Regions from separate parts of the Roseixanthobacter glucoisosaccharinicivorans genome, predicted to be linked through region 2. Evidence: predicted binding sites of a transcription regulator. Region 2 holds the regulator's gene; the other holds the start of a gene.
What was found. The regulator PhoB, encoded in region 2, activates phosphate uptake and scavenging genes when phosphate is short. The targets are predictions, from matches to a motif close to TGTCATNNANCTGTCAT.
Positions count from the first base shown of each region.

Region 1: the regulator PhoB is predicted to act here: its motif matches at 3,748-3,764, upstream of phnC (phosphonate ABC transporter ATP-binding protein).

Region 1 is NZ_CM195538.1:2,997,703-3,005,289, forward strand. It holds gene V5F78_RS13865 (SDR family NAD(P)-dependent oxidoreductase) at 1-632, opposite strand, end outside; gene V5F78_RS13870 (polysaccharide deacetylase family protein) at 714-1,733, shown strand; gene V5F78_RS13875 (amidase) at 1,772-3,031, shown strand; gene V5F78_RS13880 (hypothetical protein) at 3,092-3,319, opposite strand; gene phnC (phosphonate ABC transporter ATP-binding protein) at 3,812-4,624, shown strand; gene phnD (phosphonate ABC transporter substrate-binding protein) at 4,809-5,729, shown strand; gene phnE (phosphonate ABC transporter, permease protein PhnE) at 5,792-6,688, shown strand; gene phnE (phosphonate ABC transporter, permease protein PhnE) at 6,685-7,545, shown strand.
Region 2 is NZ_CM195538.1:3,385,638-3,393,224, forward strand. It holds gene V5F78_RS15685 (TrkH family potassium uptake protein) at 1-441, shown strand, start outside; gene V5F78_RS15690 (Hsp33 family molecular chaperone) at 475-1,548, opposite strand; gene argF (ornithine carbamoyltransferase) at 1,669-2,598, opposite strand; gene V5F78_RS15700 (aspartate aminotransferase family protein) at 2,595-3,854, opposite strand; gene V5F78_RS15705 (GcrA family cell cycle regulator) at 4,140-4,652, shown strand; gene phoB (phosphate regulon transcriptional regulator PhoB) at 5,100-5,801, opposite strand; gene phoU (phosphate signaling complex protein PhoU) at 5,807-6,535, opposite strand; gene pstB (phosphate ABC transporter ATP-binding protein PstB) at 6,555-7,379, opposite strand; gene pstA (phosphate ABC transporter permease PstA) at 7,480-7,587, opposite strand, start outside.

The DNA.
Region 1 (7,587 bases), 390 kb from region 2:
GAGAGCACATAAGCCTTGCTCGCGGCATAGACGGCGGCGAAAGGGCCCGGGGCGAAGGCGGCGGTGGAAGCAACTTGCACGATCCGCCCCTGCCCCCGCGCCAGCATGCCGGGCAGGACAGCGCGGGTCAGAAGGGTGAGCGCCGCAATATTTGTGGCGATCATGCCCTCGGTCGCGTCAAGGTCGGCGTCGACGAACGGCCCGTAGGCACCGAATCCCGCGTTGTTCACCAATACGTCCAGTTCCATTCGCGCGATTTCGGCGCCGAGCATGTCTACCGCCACGGGATCGGAGAGATCGGCGACGCGCACCTCAACCTGCGCCGCCCCGGCGGCCCGCACCACCCCCGCCGCCGCCTCCAGGCGGGCGGCATCGCGCGCCACCAGGATCACGGCGAACCCATCCCGCGCCAGGAGACGCGCGAACTCCAGCCCGATGCCGCCGCTGCCGCCGGTCACGAGGGCGAGGCGCGGCTCGTCCGAGGCGGGCGGTTGGCCTTGCGGGAGGGAGGAATCTGGAGCCATCTTGGTGTCCTGTCGCGCCGGCGTGGTGGCGATCTTCGGCGCGCCGCGTGGCTTGTGCAAGGCGCGCGGCGTCTGCCCGGCGGCGGGCTGCGCCGGCTGCAAGGCCACGCACGAAGCTTTGCACGGGTAAGCCTTGCGAGCCCACGCGGACCATGCCACTCCCACCCCACGATGCTCCGACCCCCGGCCTTGCCCTTGCCCCTGTCCCTGCCCCTTCCCCTCGCGCGTCTATCGCGCTCCGCCGCCGCCGGTCTGCTGGCCCTCGCCTGCGCCGCGTCCACGCTCTGCGGGCCGGCACGTGCCGCCCCATCCCTTGCCGCGTCGGCCTGCTATGCGCCTGAAGCCCTGCGCGCGCGGCCGGGCGAAGAGATCGTGCGGCGCGCCGCCGCCCCCGCTTCCCTGCCCGACGTGCGCCTGCCCCCGGCCCAGCCCGTGCCGGCTTCGCTCTCCGGCTCGATTCGCCGGGTGGACCTGCCGGCCGGTGTGAAGCTGGTGGCCCTCACCTTCGACCTGTGCGAGGCCTCGGGCGAAGTTTCGGGCTATGATGGCGCCCTGGTGGATTATCTGCGGGCCGAGCATGTGCCCGCCACCTTCTTCGGCGGCGGCAAATGGATGGTCAGCCATCCCGATCGCGCCGCCCAGATCCTGGCCGATCCGATCTTCGAAATGGGCAACCACACCTGGTCCCACGCCAATCTCGCGGTGAAGACCGGGGAGGCCATGACGCGCCAGGTGGACGATGCCGACACCGCCTTCGGCCTCTCCCGCGCCAACGCCACGCAAGCGGGCTGCATGCTGGAAAAGGTGCCGGTCCGCCCCGCGCTGTTTCGCTTCCCTTACGGCTCGTGCAGCGCGGAATCGATGAATTACGTCAACGAGACCGGCCATCTGGCGATCCAGTGGGACGTGGATTCCGCCGACCCCGCCTTTCTCGGCGCGAGCTTGATGGCGCAGAACATGCTGCGGGCGATCCGCCCCGGCTCGATCGTGCTGATGCATGCCAATGGCCGAGGCAAGCACACGGCCGAGGCTCTCCGGATCTTGATCCCGGCGCTGCGGGCGAAAGGCTATGGCTTTGCCACGGTGTCGGACCTGATCGCGGCCGGCAAGCCGGTGATCGCCTCGACCTGCTATTCCGAGCATCCGGGCGACACGCGCGTCTATGACGAGGCCGCGCGCTCCGGCCGCCATATCCTCTCGCGCCCCTGAGCGCGGACCGTTCAGAACCAAAGAAGAAAGACCTTCCCATGCTCCTTGCCCGCGACCTTGCCCACGACGTGCGATCCGGCCGGCTGACCCCTCTCGATCTGGTGGACATGTGCGATCAGGCGATCGCGGCGCAGGACGCGCAGGTGCGGGCGTTTGCGGTGCTTGATCTTGCGGCGGCGCGCGCCGCCGCGCAGGCACCGGGCCAGGCCGATCGCCCGCTCGCCGGGCTGCCGTTCGCGGTGAAGGACATTCTCGATACCCGCGAATTGCCGTCGGAATATAATTCCCCGATCTATGCCGGCCACCGCCCCGCCAGCGATGCGCCGGTGGTGAGCCAGGCGCGGCGCGGTGGCGGCGTGCTGCTCGGCAAGACCGTGACCACGGAATTCGCTTTCCTGGAGCCGAGCATCACGCGCAATCCGCGCCGGCTCAGCCATACGCCGGGCGGCTCCTCGGCGGGCTCGGCAGCCGCGGTGGCAGCCGGCATGGTGCCGCTCGCGCTCGGCACCCAGACCGGCGGCTCGGTCATTCGGCCGGCCTCCTATTGTGGCGTCACCGGCTATAAGCCGACCTTCCGCATCCTGCCCACCCTGGGCATGAAGACCTTTTCCTGGCATCTCGACACCATCGGCCTGTTCGGCGCACGGGTGCAGGACGTGGCGTTCGCCGCCGCCGGCCTCACCGGGCGGGACCTCGACATCGGCACCGAGGTGGCGCAAGCGCCGCGCATCGCGGTCATCCGCACCGTGCGCGCCGACCAGGCGGACGCGGACGCCCATGGGGCGCTCGACCAGGCCGCCCGCGCCCTGGCCGCCGCCGGCGCCCATGTGAGCGAGGTCGCGCTTCCACCTGAACTGGAAGCCGCCGACGCGATCCACTCTACGATCCAGGATTACGAGGGCGCGATCGCCTTCGCCGACGAATATGACCGCATGCGCCACCTGCTCTCGCCGCTGCTGGCACGCTATCTGGAACAAGCCGCCAAGGTGCAGCCGGATGCCTATGATTCCGCCCGCCGCACCGCCAAGCACGCGCGCCACCGGCTTGGCGACTTCTTCGCCGATTATGATGCCATCCTCACCTTCTCCGCCCCCGGCACGGCACCTGAGGGCTATGGCACCACCGGATCCGCCATCTTCAACCGGCTGTGGACGCTGATGGGCACGCCGACGGTGAATGTGACCGGGCTTTCGGGCGCCAACGGCATGCCCATGGGCGTGCAGATCGTGGGGCGTTTTGGCCGGGATCGCACCGCCTTGACCGTCGCCGCCCTCGCCGAGCGCGCGATTCAAAGCTGAAATACAATATATCAAAACAGGGCGATGTGCAGTGCGACACCGCCATGTGGATGGTATCGTTCACTTCTCGAAAATAGACGCTGCGACGCAGGATAATACGCCGCGCTGCGGCAGCGTTATTTCCTTTTCCATTTTTTGGTCTTTGTTAAGCTTCGCTCGGAGATCGACCAAAAAGGGACTTGAGAAGTGGACCTGGGCTCGATACTCGACATGCTGAAAGTAAGCACCGCTTTCGCCGTAATCGGCGCGGTCTTGCTCGGCATGATCTGAGTTTGACCACACGCTCAAGCCGCCTTCGTAAAAGAGCAAAAATCGCGAAGGGCAGGTCGATCGGCGCGGCGCTGGAGAGAAAATCTCCGGCGCCGCGTGCCTCACCGGCGTGCGGCGGCCCTGACACCCCCGGTCTCCCAGTTTTCCATCTCCCCGTTTCCCGCATTTTCCGCGCGCACACGAGCGTCAGCGTCGCGCGCATCGGGCGCTCGACTCGCGGCCAATGCACCGCGCCGCCAGCCGCCCCCATCGGAGCGCGTCGGCCCGTGGCCGGGGCTCATGTGGCAACACCGGCGGGAGTCGACCTTCAGGGCTAGGCCCTTGGCCCTAAATGTACTTTTGTCCCAACAATCAGGCTTTCAGGCCGGATTGTGACGCCCATGACGAATTTATGAAGCCCGGCATTGGAGGATTTACAAGGGCGCGGCGGCACCCGATCACCGCAGTGTCATAAGATTGTTGCGGCGCCCGCTTAAGGAAATGTCCCGGTAAGCACCGGAGCAAAACCAGATGATGGTGATCGAAGGGCTGACCTGCCGATTTGGCGAAAAGGTCGCTGTGTCGGACGTCAACCTCGAGATTGGGCAGGGCGCCTTCATCGGCGTCATCGGCCGTTCGGGCGCGGGCAAGTCCACCTTGCTGCGCATGATCAATCGCCTGCAGCCCTCCAGCGGCGGCGCGATCCGCTATGACGGCGTCGATGTCACGGCGCTGAAGGGCCGGGAGTTGCGCCTGTGGCGCGCCCAGGCCGCCATGATCTTCCAGCAGTTCAACCTGGTGGGTCGGCTCGACGTGCTCACCAACGTGCTCATGGGCCGCCTCGCGACCATGCCGCGCTGGCGCGCGCTGTCCAAGATGTGGAGCGAAGAGGACAAGGCCGTCGCGCTGACCGCGCTCGATCAGTTCGACATCGCCCAATTGGCCGCCCAGCGCGCCGACAGTCTCTCGGGCGGCCAGCAGCAGCGCGTGGCCATCGCCCGGGCCCTGGTGCAGGAGCCGGGGCTGATCCTGGCGGACGAGCCCATCGCCTCGCTGGATCCGCGCAACACCAAGGTGGTGATGGATGCCCTGCTACGCATCAACAAGCATTTCGGCATCACCGTCCTGTGCAACCTGCACTCGCTCGATCTCGCCCGCACCTATTGCGATCGCCTGATCGGCATGGCCGCCGGCCGCGTGGTGTTCGACGGCGCGCCCGAGGCGCTGACCGAGGGGGTCGCCCGCGAACTCTACGGCCTGGAGGCCGGCGAGGTGATGGACATGCATGGCGCCGCCGAGCCGGACTTCGAACCCGCCCTGGTGCCGGACGCCGCCGCCGTGTGAACCCGCCGCCCCCTTCGTGTTGGCCGGGCGCCAACGCAGGCCCGCCACCGGCACGCGCGTGAATGCGACAGCGCATGGCAATCCCACTTCGCGCAGCCCATCGCCGCGCGCGGTTTTCCAAAAGTACGCGTGATTTCAAGCGTTTTTACCCCCCGACCATACCCGCATCCTCAAGGAGCGAGACATGCTGACCCGCCGTACCCTCATGACCGTGGCGACTGCCGCGGTGCTCTCCGCCGGCTTCGCCGGCGCCGCCGCCGCCCAGGATTGGAAAGCCAAGTATCCCGAGCTGGTGTTCGCGGTCATCCCGGCCGAGAACGCCTCGGGCGTCACGGACCGCTACCAGCCGCTCATGGACTATCTCTCCAAGGAGCTCGGCGTGAAGGTGACCCTGCGGGTCGCCAATGATTATGCGGCCGTGATCGAGGGCCAGCGCGCCGGCAACGTCCAGATCGCCGCCTATGGCCCGGCCTCCTTCGCCCGCGCCCTGCTCACCGGCGTGAAGACCGAAGCCTTCGCGATCGAAGTGAACCAGGACGGCACCAAGGGCTATCATTCGGTGCTCTATGTGAAGGCCGACAGCCCCTATAAGTCGATCGAGGATCTGAAGGGCAAGAACCTCTGCCTGGTCGATCCCAATTCCACTTCCGGCAACAACGTGCCGCGCTTCGCCCTCAGCAAGATGGGCATCACCCCCGACGCTTTCTTCAGCAAGGTGGTCTATGCCGGCTCCCACGAAAACGCCGTGATCGCCGTGCAGCAGGGCACCTGCGACGCCGCCTTCAACTGGTGGAACGACGAGAACGAATCCAACCTCATGCGCATGGATCGCAAGGGGATGGCGAAGTATTCGGACTATCGCATCATCTACAAGTCCGACCTGATCGTGAACTCGCCCTACGCCTATCTGTCGGACCTGCCGGACGATCTGAAGGCGAAGATCCGCGACGCTTTCTTCTCCATCCAGAAGAACGACAAGGCCGCTTTCGAGAAGATCTATGAAGGCAAGGCCCAGCCCTGGCAGCCGGTCGACAACGCCGCCTATAAGCCGGTGATCGAGCTGATCAAGTTCGTCGACGAGCTGCGCAAGAAGAAGGCGTCCTGACGCCGAAAGGACGGCCCGCTTCGGCGGGCCGTCCGCTCCCGCAGGTTCGGAACTCACGCCCCATGCCCTTTCCCCTGCCCCACGCGTTCGCGACCCTTCCGGCCGAGCAGCTCGCGCCGCTGGCGCGCCATTATGCGGCGGCCATGGCCTCGCGCCGGCGCCATGTCTATATCGGCCTCGCGGTGATCGTGGTCTGCATCGCCCTCTCCTCCTGGATGGGCGAGGTGAAGCCGGCCGTATTCCTGGCCAATGCGGGGCGGCTCGGGAATTATTTCTACGACATCACGCCCACGCTCACCTTCGCCAATCTGGCCGCCGACCTCGGCGAATGGTTCTGGAACCTGGACCATTGGCTGAAGCTGCTGTGGGACACCATCCTGATCGCCTATCTCGGCACGCTGTTCGGCGGCCTCGGCGCGTTTTGCCTGTGCTTCCTGGCCAGTGCCAATCTCGTGCGCTCCCCCTGGATCAGGCTCGGCGTGCGCCGCTTCCTGGAATTCTGCCGCACCGTGCCGGAGATCGTGTTCGCCCTGCTGTTCGTGGTGGCGTTCGGCCTCGGGCCCATGCCCGGCGTGCTGGCGCTGTCCATCCACACCATGGGCGCGCTCGGCAAATTGTTCGCCGAAGTGGTCGAGAACATCGACATGAAGCCGGTGGACGGGGCCACCGCCTCGGGTGCGGACTGGGTGCAGAGCGTGCGCTTCGCGGTGCTGCCGCAGGTACTCTCCAATTTCGCCTCCTACGGCCTGCTGCGGTTTGAAGAGAATGTGCGCGAAGCCGCCATCATGGGCTTCGTCGGCGCCGGCGGCATCGGGCAGGACCTGGTGGAGGCGGTGCGCAAATTCTACTATTCCGATGTCTCCGCCATCCTGCTGCTGATCATCGGAACGGTGGTGATCATCGACCTTGTCACCGAGCGCGTGCGCCATGCGCTGCTGGGCACGGAGCGGCGTTCATGAACCGCGCCCGCCTCACCCCCGATGCCGCCGATCGCGCCCGCCTCGCCGCGCTGCATCCAGCGATCTTCACGCCCTCGCTGGCGCGCCGCGCCTGGACCTTAGGGTCGCTCGTGGTGCTGGTGGTTCTGGCGATCTATGCCATGTGGCAGCTGGAATTCAGCTTCGCCCGCATCGGCAGCGGCATCCGCCAGCTCTGGCTGTTCCTCACGCTGATGCTGCCGCCCGATCCCGGGACGCAATTTTCGCTCTATGTCCACGCGCTCGGCGAGACCCTGTCGATCGCCTTCCTCGGCACCTTCACCGGCGCGGTGATCGCGGTGCCACTCGGCTTCCTGGCCGCCCGCAACGTGGTGCCGAACTTCTTCCTCCACATGCTGGTCCGGCGGTTCCTGGACGTGCTGCGCGGCATCGACCGACTGATCTGGGCCCTGATCTTCGTCACCGTGGTGGGGCTGGGGCCGTTCGCCGGCATATTGGCCATCGCCACCGCCAGCGTGGGCATCTTCGCCAAGCTGTTTTCCGAGGCCATCGAGGCCACCGACCGCAAGGCGGTGGAAGGCATTCTTTCCACCGGAGGCACGGGGCTGGATGCGGTACGCTTCGGCCTGCTGCCGCAGGTGATGCCGGTGCTCACCAGCCAGGTGCTGTATATTTTCGAGAGCAATTCGCGCCAGTCCACCATCGTCGGCATCGTCGGCGCGGGCGGGCTCGGGCTTCACCTTGTGGAGCAGATCCGCGTGCTGGAATGGCAGAAGGTGAGCTTCCTCGTCCTCATGATGCTGGTGATGGTGGCGGTGATCGATTTCATCTCCGCGCGCCTGCGCTTCGCCATCATCGGCCGCAAGGACGTGGTCTGAGGCGGCTCCCGCAGCGGCTCGGGCGCTTTCAGCAGACCAAAA
Region 2 (7,587 bases):
ATGTTCGTGGGCGGCTGCACCGGCTCCACCTCCGGCGGGGTGAAGGCGCTGCGCATCGCCATCACGGCGAAGGCGGTGCGCCAGCATCTCAAGCGGATTTCCTATCCGAACGGGCTGTTTCCCCTGCGCTATGGCGGGGCGCCGGTGGCGGACGATATCGTCGCCTCGGTGCTCGGCTTCGTCTTCCTGTATTTCGCGACCTTCATCCTCATCGCGGCGGCGCTGAACTGCATCGGCCTTGATGTGCGCACCGCGCTTTCCGCCACCATTGCCTGCCTCGCCAATGTGGGGCCCGGGCTCGGCCCGATCGTCGGGCCCGCCGGCAATTATGCCAGCCTGCCGGAGAGCGCGATCATTCTGCTGACCGCGGCCATGCTGCTCGGCCGGCTGGAAATCCTCACCGTGCTGGTGTTGTTGCTGCCGCGCTTCTGGGTGCGCTGAACGCGCCGCCTGAGCGCCGCTGGACCGGCGCGCTCAGGGCGCGCCGTCGTCCGAGGCGGGACCGCCAGGGGCGGCATCGTCTTTGACGGGATCTTGCGAGGCGGAATCTTGCGCCGGCGCATTGTCCGTCAGGACCTCATCGGCGCGAAACCCATAGGCGCGGCCGCAGAATTCACATGTGACCGAGACCCGCCCGTCCGCCTGCACCATGCCGGCGCGTTCCTCGCGGCTGAACGAGGACAGCACGCCTAACACCCGACTGCGCGAGCAGGTGCAATGGGCAACGATCGGCTGGGGTTCGAACACCCGCACGCCACGCTCATGGAACAGGCGATAGAGCAGCGCCTCGCTGGGCAGGGCGTGGTCCAGCAATTCCACGTCTTCCAGCGTGCCGACCAGCGACTGCGCTTCCATCCAGGCATCGTCGAGCGGCACATCCGGCTGTTCCACGCCCTCGGGCGCATCGCCGGGATGCAGGTCGCCCTGCGCCGCCCGGCCCGCCTCGGCGGGCAGGAATTGCGCCAGCAGGCCGCCCGCGCGCCACGCGGAGGGCTCGCCGCCCGGCCGCATCTCCTCGCCCACGGCGAGCCGCACGCGGGTCGGGATCTGCTCGGATTGCTGGAAATATTGATGCGCCGCCGCCTCCAGCCCGTCGCCCTCCAGGGCGACGACCCCCTGGTAGCGATTGGCGGACAGGCCCGGATCAATGGTCATGGCGAGATGCCCGCGCCCGATCAGCAGCGCCGGCGCGGCGGCATTACTCGCTTCCGCCTGCGCCACCGCCTCGGCATCGAAGCGGGCATAGGCGCGCACCTTGTCGGGGCTGACGAAATCCACCACCACCATGTCCACCGGACCGTCGGTCTGGGTCTGGAGGATGAAGCGGCCCTCGAATTTCAGCGACGATCCCAGCAGAACGGTCAGCGCCACCGCCTCGCCGACGACACGCTTCACGGCGTTGGGATAATTGTGATGCACCAGCACCGCGTCGAGCATGGAGCCGACGCGCACGACGCGGCCGCGAATGTCGAGCGCGTCCACCTGGAATGGAAGCACCGAGTTATCAGGCGCTTCCTGGCGGGGCTCGGGACGTGTTTCCTTGGTCATGATACCTCATTCCAACCGCCCGGCCCGAGGGCCGGGCCTTCGACCGCCGCCGCGGCATCGTCTCGCGCGCCGCAGGCCCGGCCGGGGGAGGATGGCGTCACCTTCTCCCGGCACCACGGCTCAGGCTGCCGGCGTATCGAAGCACCAGGCCAGAATGCCCTTCTGGGCATGCAGGCGGTTTTCCGCCTCGTCGAACACCACCGATTGCGGCCCATCCATCACGTCATCGGTCACTTCTTCCCCACGATGGGCGGGCAGGCAATGCATGAAGATGGCGTCCGGGGCCGCGCGCGCCATCAGGGCGCGGTTGACCTGATAGGGCTTCAGGAGATTGTGGCGCCGCTCGGCTTCCTTGTCGCCCATGGAGACCCAGGTGTCGGTGAGGATGCAATCCGCCCCCTCCACCGCCGCCTCGGGATCGCGGGTGAATTTCACCCGCGCCTTGGTCTTCTTGACGAATTCCTTGAGCGCCTGGCGCGGCGACAATTCCTTCGGGGTCGCGACGTTCAACTCGAAATCGAAGCTGTGGGCGGCATGGATCCAGGAGGCGAGCACATTGTTCGCGTCCCCGGTCCAAGCCACCTTGCGCCCGGCGATGCGGCCCTTGTGCTCCTCGAAGGTCATCACATCGGCCATGACCTGGCAGGGATGGGACACGCGCGTAAGGCCGTTGATCACCGGCACCGTGGCGTAGGTGGCGAGTTCCATCAGATCCTCATGGCTGAGAATGCGGATCATGATGGCATCCACATAGCGCGACAGGACGCGGGCAGTGTCGGCGATGGTCTCACCGCGCCCCAGCTGCATTTCCGCGCCCGTGAGCATCACCGTGTCGCCGCCGAGCTGGCGCATGGCCAGATCGAACGAGACGCGGGTGCGCGTGGACGGCTTGTCGAACACCATCGCCAGCGACTTGCCGGCAAGCGGTCGCTCGGCCGAACCGGCCTTGCGCTTGGCCTTGAGATCTTTCGACAATTCCAGAACCCGCCGCAGCTCCACCGCGGGGATATCGGACAGATCGAGAAAATGACGCACGCCTGTGTCCTTCATTCGGCGGCTCCCTTCGCCGACGCCCGTGCAAGGCCGTCCTCGATCCGCAGGCAGGCGGCCTCGATTTTTCCGGCGGCAATGGCGATCTCCTCCTCGGTGAGGATGAGAGGCGGCAGAAGTCGAACCACATTGTCTCCGGCGCCCGGGGCCAGCAGGCCCTCGTCGCGCAGGGCGAGCACCAGCTCGGCGGCGGGGCCCTGCGCCCTGACACCCAGCAGGAGTCCTTCACCTCGCACCTCGGCGATGACTGCGGGATGACGGTCCTTGATCTCGTTCAGCGTGCGTACGAGCAGCGCCGACATGGCCTGCACCCGCTCCAGGAAGCCGTCCGCAAGCACCACGTCCAGCACCGCATTGCCCACCGCCATGGCGAGCGGGTTGCCGCCATAGGTCGAACCGTGGGTGCCGAGCGTCATGCCGCGCGCCGCATTCTCCGTGGCGAGGCACGCGCCCATGGGGAAGCCGCCGCCGATGCCCTTCGCCACCGCCATGATGTCGGGCACGATGCCCGAGCTCTGGTAGGCGAACAGGTTGCCGCTGCGCCCGACGCCGCACTGCACCTCGTCGAGGATCAGCAGCAGGCCATGCTCGTCGCACAGGGCGCGCAGCTGCGGCAGGAAATCCGCCGAGGGCACGCGCACGCCGCCCTCGCCCTGGATCGGCTCCGCCAGGATCGCCCCGGTCTCCGGTCCGATGGCCGCCTTGACGGCCTCGATATCGCCGAACGGCACATGGTCGAAGCCCGGCATGTTCGGGCCGAAGCCTTCCAGATACTTGGGGTTGCCGCCCGCCGCGATGGTCGCGAGCGTGCGCCCGTGGAATGCGCCCTCGAAGGCGATGATGCGGTTTTTCGCCTCAGCGCCGATCACATATTGGTAGCGGCGCGCCATCTTGATGGCGCACTCCAGCGCTTCCGCACCCGAATTGGTGAAGAACATGGTATCGGCGAAGGTCACGGCCTTCAGCCGCTCGGCCAGGCGCTCGCCGCCGACGATGCGGAACAAATTCGAGGTGTGCCAGAGCTTTCCGGCCTGTTCGGTCAGCGCCGAGACCAGATAAGGATGGGCATGCCCGAGGATGTTGACCGCGATGCCTGCGGTGAAATCGAGATAGCGTCGCCCGTCCGTCGTGACGAGCCAGCAGCCCTCTCCCCTTTCAAAAACGAGGTCGATGCGCGCGTAGGTCGGCAGAACGGGGGTGATCACGGAACCCCTCCTCTTGGGGTGGGGCGAAACGCGCTGCGTCTCGCCGGACATCAGAAACGCCAAAGGCCGCCCTCGCGGGGCGGCCCGACAAAAAGGGATTCTAATGATCGCGCGCGGGAGGTCAACAGAGCGCAGCCGTTGACCTGATCGTAACGACTTGGGGACAACGGCACGGGAATGCATTCCGACTCTGTGCGGGCGGGCGTGCATATTGTAGTTTGCTCGTGGCTGACCACGACATCTCGTGCAGGCCTGTTCCCCAAGTGACGTTGGGCCCTGCGAACCCGCGTGCAATGGCGCGCCTGGGTGCGGGAGAAGAGTCGAAGGAGGAGAGCGATGAGCTGGAACGACGAGCGCGTCGAACTCTTGAAGAAGCTCTGGGGCGAAGGGCTTTCCGCAAGCCAGATCGCCGGCGAGCTGGGCGGCATCACCCGCAATGCGGTGATCGGAAAAGTGCACCGCCTCGGCCTCTCCGGCCGAGCGAAATCAACGGTTCCCGCCGCACGCCCGCGCAAGGCCCGGCCTGAAGCGCCCGCGAACAAGCCCGCGCCGCAGCCGCAAACCATGGGCAACACCGCGCTCGCCCCCGCCCTGGAGGCTTTCGTGGCGCCCGAGCCCGCGCCGCGTCCGGCAACCGGCGGCAATGTGGTCGCCATGGGCCAGCGCTGCACCATCATGAACCTGACCGAGGGCACCTGCCGCTGGCCGATCGGCGAGCCGGGCACGGAAAACTTCTATTTCTGCGGCGGCCGCAGTGTCACCGGCATGCCCTATTGCACCACCCATGCGCGGATGGCCTACCAGCCCACGCAGGATCGCCGTCGCGACCGGCGCGTCGCCCGCATCTGACCGCCGCCGCCGCGCTTGGGGCTGCGCCGGCTGCGCAGACCTCGCCGGGGCGACGCGACGACATCTTGGATTGTGCCAAAGGTCGGGCGCCGGGCGACATTGCCGCGTCGCTCGAATGGGAAGGCCGCGCGCGCATGGCGTCCGGGCCTTGATGCACCGAGGCTCGGCGCCCGAACCGCCCGGGGCCATGTGCGAGCCCGTAAGGGCATTTGGGCTGCGAGCAGGCCCTATCCCCGGAAAGAATATCTCCCGCGGGTTCCGCTCCGCCAAGACATCTGAATTTTGCACCATACGCCGCGGCCTGCGCGGGAGCCTGCTCGTGACGCTGGCGCTGCACGATGCGGCGGCACGCTGGCTCCGCACCATGGCGCATGAGCCCGCATACAGCGGGCCCAGCCACCAATCCCCGCAGCACCCCCGCATTCGAGCGCGCAGGCCCTCCCGCGCTCAATGCACGCGGGCGAACATTTCGTTGAACGAATAACCGGCGCCGCGCACGGTGCGGATCGGGTCCGACTGGCGCCCCCGATTGATCGCCTTGCGCAGGCGCCCCACGTGCACGTCCACCGTGCGCTCGTCGATATAAACGTCCTGTCCCCACACGCCGTCGAGCAATTGCTCGCGCGAGAACACCCGTCCCGGGCTCTGCATCAGGAATTCCAGCAGGCGGAATTCCGTCGGCCCAAGGTGCACCTCGCGCCCCGAGCGGTGCACCCGGTGGGTCTCCCGGTCCAGCTCGATGTCGCCAGCCCGCAGCAATGTGGCCACATGCTCCGGCTTCGCGCGCCGCAGCAGTGCCCGCACCCGCGCCAGAAGCTCGGGCACGGAGAAGGGCTTCACCACATAATCGTCGGCCCCGGTGGCGAGGCCGCGCACCCGTTCCGTTTCATCGCCGCGGGCGGTGAGCATGATGACCGGCAGACGCTCGGTTTCCGGGCGGGTCCGCAGGCGGCGGCACAGTTCAATGCCCGACAGGCCCGGCAGCATCCAGTCGAGGATGACGAGGTCCGGCACGCTTTCGCGCAACCGGGTCTCGCCTTCATCGCCGCGTCCGACGCTCTCCACGAAATAACCTTCTGACTCCAGATTGTAGCGGAGCAGAAGGGTCAGGGGTTCCTCGTCCTCGATAATCAAGATACGCGCAGGCACGGATTTTACCCCTGAAGGCTATGCCCCGGGAAAGCGACGGTGGTCTCGCTGGAGACATCCGCCTTCGGGCGCTCTTCGGACAACATCTGTCCCGACACCATATAATAGATGGTCTCCGCGATATTGGTCGCGTGGTCGCCGATGCGCTCGATATTCTTGGCGCAGAAAAGCAGATGCGTGCACACCGAGATGTTGCGCGGATCTTCCATCATATAAGTGAGGAGTTCGCGGAACAGCGAGGTGTACATGGTGTCGATGCCGCTGTCGCGGACCCACACATCCACCGCCTTCGCCTGGTCGCGGCTGGCATAGGCGTCCAGCACTTCCTTCAGCTGCTCCAGCACCAGATCGGACATGTGCTCGACGCCGCGCACCAGCTTCTGGGGATGATATTCCCCTTCGATGGCGAGCACGCGCTTGCCCACGTTCTTGGCGAGGTCGCCGATACGCTCCAGGTCGGAGGCGATGCGGATCGAGGCCACCACGTCGCGCAGGTCGCTCGCCACCGGCTGGCGCTTGGCGATGCAGACGATGGCCTTCTCCTCGATCTCCCGCTGCAGCAGATCGACGCTCGTATCGAGCAGGATCACGCGCTGGGCGGCAGCGGTGTCGCGGCGGATCAGGGCATTGACGGCGTCAGCCACCATGCGCTCCGACTGGCCACCCATTTCAACGACCTTGCGGCCGATCTCCTTCAGCTCGGCGTCGAAGGCCGAGACGGTATGGTCGGGCATCTGGCAGATCCTTGCTTGGTCAGCCGAAGCGGCCGGTGATGTAATCGCGGGTCTTGATCTGCTTGGGATTGGTGAAGATCACGTCCGATGGCGCGACCTCGACCAGTTCCCCCAGGTAGAAAAAGGCGGTGATGTCGGCGCAGCGCGCCGCCTGCTGCATGTTATGGGTCACGATGACGATCGTGAAATCCTGCTTCAGTTCGTCGATCAGATCCTCGATCTTCGAGGTGGAGATCGGATCGAGCGCCGAGGTCGGCTCGTCCAGCAGGATCACTTCCGGCTGCACGGCGATGGTGCGGGCGATGCACAGGCGCTGCTGCTGGCCGCCGGACATGCCGAGCGCCGAGGTATGCAGGCGGTCCTTGGTCTCTTCCCAGATGGCGGCCTTGCGCAGGCAGCTTTCCACCCGCTCGTCCATCTTCGCCTTATTGAGATTCTCGTGCAGGCGCACGCCGAAGGCGATGTTGTCATAGATCGACATGGGGAACGGCGTCGGCTTCTGGAACACCATGCCGATGCGCGTGCGCACCACGGTGGGGTCCAGTTCCTTGCCGACGATATTGACGCCGTCGAACATGACGCCGCCCTCGGCACGCTGGCCGGGATAGAGGTCGTACATGCGGTTGAACACGCGCAGCAAGGTGGACTTGCCGCAGCCCGAGGGGCCGATCATCGCGGTGACGCGCTTCTCGGGGATCTCGAAATTGATGTTCTTCAGCGCGTGGTTCTGCCCGTAATAGAAATCGAGCTTCTCCACCTTGATCTTGGTCGGCGCCTGAATGGCATCGGGCTTGGCCGAGACGGAGGAGGAAATATTGAAGGTCGGATCCACTGCAGAGTTCATGTCAGCCTCATTCGGTCTCTGGTCGCCCGGTGGGCCGGCGTGCTGCCGGCCCGGGCGGTGATCTTGGGCGCCCTCGGGGCGGTGATCTCAGGGTGCCGGTTCAGCGCGTGCGCGCCAGCACCAGACGGGACACGACGTTCAGGACCAGAACGCCCACGGTGATGAGCAGCGCGCCGGCCCAGGCCAGCGACACCCAATCGTCGAACGG